DNA from 2 places in the Neptunomonas japonica JAMM 1380 genome. Region 1 is predicted to be linked to the other one. Evidence: predicted binding sites of a transcription regulator. Region 1 holds the regulator's gene; the other holds the start of a gene.

Region 1 (3,421 bases):
AGCGCTCTGCCGCTGAGGCAATATCTTTTGCGCTATGCATCATTGTTTCGGGAAGCACACCCTTTGGAAAACGAAAACGCTCTGATGCAGGGCGCTGAACACCATCCATCAACATTATTCGCAAATCACTATGCAATTGATCAAGCGCAATATCGATATCTTGGCGTGCAGGCGCCATACGCTCAACATACTGCGCCAAAACGGCGTTGTTATCACATTCATCCAGCATAGCATCTAACTGCTTTACGGATGACTTCAGCCAACGTTGCGTGCCTTTAACACGCATTGTATAAGCAAAGTGCCCCGTTGCCTTAGACGAAAGATGGTGAGCCTCATCAAATATATAAACAGTATTAGCCGGTTCGGGTAAAATCGCACCGCCACCTAATGACAAATCAGCCAAGACTAAATCATGGTTAGCCACAACAATGTCGGCCTTATCCATAGAGTCTCTAGACTTATAAAAAGGACATACAGAAAAATTACTACAGCGCCTATTGGTACAACGCGTATGATCGCTCGTTAGAGGGGCCCAGTTTGCAGCCTCTATTTCTTGAGCAAGACTGTCTCGATCACCATCCCACTCACCTGCAGCAAACTTACCCAACAGCTCTTGATAAAAAACCAGCAATGAAGGGTCGATACTATGCTCTATCTCATCTTCATATAGAGCAATTTGTCCCGTTTGATTTTGAGAGTCTAAAAGTTTTTCCGCCTGCGAAATACAAAAATAACGCCCCCTACCTTTAGCCAGCACATAATTAACTGACTCTCCTAGGAGACGAGCCACTTCAGGTAGGTCTTTATTTAACAGCTGCTCTTGCAATGCAACGGTCGCAGTCGAAATAACTAAAGACTTAGAATGCGACTGCGCAATAGGAATTGCACTTAACAGATAGGCCATGGTTTTACCCGTACCGGTCCCTGCCTCAATCACACAAAGATGATTTTCGTTAACCCGTTCTCCTTTCTCGTCCACCTCTATAGCACCGAGTGTTCGCGCTACGTGCGCAATCATCATTTTTTGGCCGTAACGCGGCTTCATCTCATGGTCCGCTAAAAAGCGTCGATAAGAAGCCTGTATAGAGTTTTTAAGAGCATCACTAAGCAAGACAAACTACCCGAATAACATTTGGCGTGGATCATACCAAGATACTGGATATATAAACAGAAAATTACTTTACATCACTTACTTGCTGTATATAATCACAGATACTGTATAAATAAACAGGCAACATTATGAAACTAACCAAACGTCAAGAAGAAGTACTGGAATGCATCCGCGGGCACATTGAAGCAACCGGGTATCCACCGACACGTGCAGAAATCGCAAAAACACTTGGTTTCAAATCCGCTAATGCTGCCGAAGAACACCTTAAAGCATTAGCGAGAAAAGGCGCGATTGAGATTATTCCGGGAACCTCTCGCGGTATACGCCTACCTGAACTGGAAGCAGCAGAAGACGGGATACCCGTAATAGGGCGTGTCGCTGCTGGATCTCCTATTTTGGCACAAGAACATATCGAAGAGCACTGCACTATCTCTGCTGACTTCTTTCATCCACCAGCTAACTATTTACTGAGAGTCCATGGCACTAGCATGAAAGACATTGGCATTATGGACGGTGACTTGCTCGCTGTACATCAATGTACAGAAGCACGTAACGGCCAAATTGTTGTCGCCCGCATTGATGACGAAGTCACTGTAAAACGCTTCAAAAAAGAAGGTCACATGGTCTATCTGATTGCAGAAAACACAGAGTTTTCACCAATTCAAGTTGACCTTCGACAGCAAGAATTGTCTATCGAAGGGTTAGGCGTAGGCGTCATTAGGCAAGGAGGTGATTTGTGATTCAATTACATAACCATCGCAACAGACCCGGCATGGCGCTGTTACGCAAACACGAACAAAACCAGATCCACCAAAAACCGCCAGCCACAAAAAAAGAGTTCGGAAAAATAACTGAAATAGTCACACGTAGCGGCGAACTCAACGATATGCCTCTGCTCATGCCTTTACTGGCACAGCTCAGCCATGAAGACCGCTGGTTTGCATGGGTAGCGCCGCCGACCAACTTACCTCGTTCGCTCTTACAGGATGCAGGTATTGACTTAAACAAGGTAATTTTACTCTACCCAGATGAGCATCATTCAGTACTGCAGCTTGCAAAAAAAGCATTAAGTACGGGCACCTGTCACGCAGTCATTAGCTGGGCCGAAGAGATATCAGAACATGAGATTAAAAATTTAGAGCACTCAGCTCAACAAGGATGTAGTAACGGCATCCTCATAAGAAGACGCCACCACTAAAACAGCAGACAAAAGGGAAGAACTAGTGGATTACCGGTTTAGGAGTCTTGGGTGCTTCCGCAGACTCCATTGATAACTCAGACATCATCTTTGCACCAGCTACAAGAATCATACGCGCTAACTCTTCAGACTGACCATTTAGACCATCTCTAACTTTTTGCGACAAGTTCACTGTGATCAGTGGCTCATCCTCACCCGCCTTACGCATAGCGTATTCGCCTGATGGAAGCTTGATAATCTCAAGTACTGTTTGTTCCACTGTATTTTTACTCACTACCACTCTTGCATATCTGAACGTAAACGCTCGACTAGCGAACGAAACTCATTAAGCCACTGTTTGTATTCGGCCAGAATATCGCTATCTTCTGCATGATTTGGGTTAATCTGCACAACATGAATTTCTGAAACGCTTACTTTATCACTCGCAGCTTCACTATGATTATCAAGGGCTTTCCAACAAGCTCCATAAGCAGCTAGCATTTTATGCAACCAACTTACTTCACTCTTCTCCAAGCCTACCAGCTCAATCCTTTCTGGTGACTCTTGCCCCGATGCCTCAAACATAACTTCTAAATCAGCCAAGGTGTTTACCTTGCTGGTATCAAAACTATATTTTTCAGCAACTTCTCGTAAAAATGAACCGTATGCCGACGCTAAATGAAACAAAATAGATTCATTATACGATTCAATTTCGTTGTGCTTACTCCACTTCGTAGAGTCTTGCGCGACCGTCAAAGCATCTAAATGAATACGTGCAAAATTAATTTTCTGATTCGTCCTGACCAGATATACATTACTCATACACTACCTCTATAACATGACCATTAAAGGTTACTTCTTCTTCGCTTTAGCCTTTGGCTCTTCTATCACCCAGGCATTACCCTGATAGAATGCACGCCATCCGGTTGCTTTGCCATTGACCTCAGTCATCACATACTGCTCCTTTGTCTTACGACTGTATCGTACAATAGTCTCATTCCCCTCATTATCACGCTTTGGCGCGCTAAACAGGAATGTGTACTTAGGGTCAATCTCAGATTCGTGAGGCAGTAACTCAATAATTTTGGGTGCTCGTGTTTCACGGTTACGTGGAAACTGGCTTGCGGCTAAAA
Region 2 (3,421 bases), 120 kb from region 1:
CAAATACCCATGTGGGAGAGTGTGCTGGCCCATATTTCTCGTTTTAATAAATCAGATACATGCAGTTTAAGACCTATGGTAAAAAGCATCAGTGTAATGCCCAGGTCGGCGAGGGTCTTAAGCGAATCGGTAGGCTCAACGCCTATAAAATGCAGTACGAAGCCGGCAAATAGGAAGCCAATAAGGGGAGGGAGGGAGATTACTTTAACCGTCAAACCGCAAACAAAAGCAAATAAAATCCAGATAAAATCCATAGTTCCCTACATTTTTTGATCAATGGGTTTGTGGAGCGCCGCACTATGATAAGATATTCCTTTTTAAATCATAGTCGTAACTGCCATATTATTATTGCATTTTTTCACTAGTTTTTGGCATATCCAGTGTTTTGAGGAACAAGCATGTTTAAGAAGCTGAGATCTATATTTTCATCCAGCGAAGAGGTTCAAAAAGAAGCAGCTGAAACAGTTGATAGTCAACAAGATTCGGTTGCCAGTAATGACATGGAAGTAGCGTCTGATATTGCTGCACAAGAGGCAGTAGAAAAAGATGCTCAAGAAGATAAGCAAGTCGTTGCGCCAGTTGCTGAAGATAGCAGCGTGGTTGTAGAACCAGAACCAGAACCAGAACCAGAACCAGAACCAGAACCAGAACCAGAACCAGAACCAGAACCAGAACCAGAACCAGAACCAGAACCAGAACCAGAACCAGAACCAGAACCCGTTAAAAAGGGTATGTTTGCTCGGATGAAGGCGGGGTTAAGCCGTACAAAAGCAAACCTATCAGTAAAGCTAGGTAATTTGTTTCTTGGTAAAAAAGAGATTGATGATGAGCTATTAGAAGATATTGAAACATTACTTTTAACGGCAGATGTTGGCGTTGAAGCAACCACAGAAATTATAGGTCGCCTAACCGAGCGTGTCGCACGTAACCAGCTAGCAGATGCACAAGCGTTGCATGAATCATTGAAACAAGAGCTAGCCGGTTTGTTGGGGCAAGTTGAGCAACCGTTGATAGTAGATACAGATAAAAAGCCTTATGTCATCTTGATGGTTGGCGTTAATGGTGTAGGTAAAACAACGACAATAGGAAAGTTGACTAAGCGTTTTCAGGCACAAGGAAAATCTGTCATGTTAGCGGCCGGTGATACGTTCCGTGCAGCCGCTGTTGAACAGTTACAGGTGTGGGGTGATCGTAACAATGTACCTGTTGTTGCCCAGCACACTGGTGCAGATTCTGCTTCAGTCTTATTTGATGCGTTAGAATCTGCCCAAACAAAGAATATTGATGTATTGATTGCTGATACAGCGGGTCGCTTACAAAATAAAGACCATCTCATGCAAGAACTTGAGAAGGTTGTGCGTGTTATGCGTAAAAAAGACGCAACGGCTCCGCATGAAGTTATGCTAGTGCTTGATGCAGGGACTGGGCAAAATGCTATGAGCCAGGCTCGCATATTCAAAGATGCCGTGGGTGTTACGAGTATTACGTTAACTAAACTGGATGGGACGGCAAAAGGCGGAATCATTTTCGCTATTGCCAAGCAGTTGGAGTTGCCTATTCGTTTTATCGGGGTTGGCGAGCAGATAGACGATTTACGTCCTTTTGTTGCGGAAGAGTTTGTTGCTGCGTTATTTGAAGAATAAGCAGAGGCTTTTCCTGTAGGGTCGCTCATTATTAAACTATGACTAACGGTATTGGTATTTATATAGTTGTACTGTATATTTATCCATGTTTTTAACTGGATGAGAAAATAGCTTTGATAGGGCGACTCAAGGGTGAAATACTCGAAAAGCAACCACCACAACTGCTCGTTGATGTGCAGGGCGTTGGTTACGAAGTAGAAGCTTCGATGAATACTTTTTTCCGTTTACCGGAAATGGGGCATCAGGTTGTGCTTTATACGCATTTTGTTGTGCGAGAAGATGCACAGCTGCTGTATGGGTTTATTGATAAACAAGAGCGTAGTTTGTTTCGCTCTTTAATAAAGGCGAATGGTGTTGGGCCAAAAATGGCGATCTCTATTCTTTCAGGGATGACGACACAAGAATTTATAGGTTGCCTACAGCGTGAAGACGCTGCCGCGCTAACGCGTATCCCTGGCGTAGGTAAGAAAACTGCCGAACGCCTAATTGTAGAGTTAAAAGATAAACTTCAAAACCTTCAGCAAACTGAGCCTGCGGACTTTCAGCTTACGGGTAGTGATTTGCCTGATATGGCACAGCATATGGCAGGTTACAGAGAGGAGGCTGAAAGTGCTTTAGTTTCTCTGGGGTATAAGCCTGTACAAGCAACGAAAGCCGTTGCGCAAGCTGAGCAGAAGTTGGGGGCCGATGTTAGCAGTGAAGAGCTTATTCGTTTGGCGCTTAAGTCGATGATATCAGGCTAGTATTCTTAGTTTTATTAGATGAGTAATAGTTAATTGATATGTACTGTTCTTTATTTGTCCTACCTATGAGGCATTTGTAGTGATCGAAGCAGATCGTTTTATCTCCGCGGTAAGTGCTCCGGTTGAAGAGCAGCATGATCGAGCAATCCGCCCTAAAACGTTAGCTGACTACACAGGGCAGCCCGTTGTAAAAGAGCAGATGGAGATTTTTATCCATGCAGCCAGGCAGCGTGAAGAGGCTCTTGATCATACCCTGATCTTTGGCCCACCAGGGCTCGGTAAAACAACTCTAGCGAATATCATTGCGCATGAAATGGGCGGCGATATTAAAACGACTTCTGGCCCTATTATTGAGAAAGCCGGTGATTTGGCTGCTTTACTTACAAATCTTGAAGCAGGCGATATTCTTTTTATTGATGAGATTCATCGCCTTAGTTCCAATGTTGAAGAGATTCTCTACCCTGCAATGGAAGATTACCAGTTAGATATCATGATTGGTGAAGGCCCGTCTGCACGATCGATTAAGCTGGATTTACCTCCGTTCACGTTAGTCGGAGCGACTACTCGAGCAGGTTCTTTAACCTCTCCACTACGGGATCGCTTTGGTATTGTGCAACGTTTAGAATTTTATAATATTGAAGACTTGACGCAAATTATTCTTCGTTCTGCGCAATTGTCCGGATCAAAAATTGATGAGCAAGGCGCTAAAGAAGTTGCCAAGCGTAGTAGGGGAACCCCGCGTATTGCTAACCGTTTGCTTCGTCGTGCCCGCGATTATGCTGAAGTAAAAGGTGATGGGGTTATTACAGAGGATGTGGCTAACCTTGCACTAAACATGTTGAGTGTTGATGAACGTGGTTTTGATCATATGGACCGGCGTTTGTTGTTGGTGATGATTGAAAAATTTGCTGGTGGTCCTGTTGGAATTGATAGTCTAGCGGCGGCGATTAGTGAGGAGCGAGATACGATCGAAGATGTACTTGAGCCTTATCTTATTCAGCAAGGTTACATCATGAGAACATCACGAGGACGTGT

Evidence for each region. The regulator LexA, encoded in region 1, represses DNA repair genes until DNA is damaged. The targets are predictions, from matches to a motif close to TACTGTNTANNTANACAGTA.
Region 2: the regulator LexA is predicted to act here: its motif matches at 1,713-1,732, upstream of ruvA (Holliday junction branch migration protein RuvA).

Annotation. Positions count from the first base shown of each region.
Region 1 covers NZ_AP014546.1:1,781,571-1,784,991, reverse strand. Annotated here, with positions in the region: gene dinG (ATP-dependent DNA helicase DinG) at 1-1,111, opposite strand, end outside; gene lexA (transcriptional repressor LexA) at 1,237-1,851, shown strand; gene NEJAP_RS08355 (cell division inhibitor SulA) at 1,848-2,309, shown strand; gene NEJAP_RS08350 (hypothetical protein) at 2,332-2,583, opposite strand; gene NEJAP_RS08345 (DUF6586 family protein) at 2,583-3,110, opposite strand; gene topA (type I DNA topoisomerase) at 3,141-3,421, opposite strand, start outside.
Region 2 covers NZ_AP014546.1:1,666,326-1,669,746, forward strand. Annotated here, with positions in the region: gene NEJAP_RS07775 (cation:proton antiporter family protein) at 1-254, opposite strand, end outside; gene ftsY (signal recognition particle-docking protein FtsY) at 399-1,643, shown strand; gene ruvA (Holliday junction branch migration protein RuvA) at 1,757-2,386, shown strand; gene ruvB (Holliday junction branch migration DNA helicase RuvB) at 2,466-3,421, shown strand, end outside.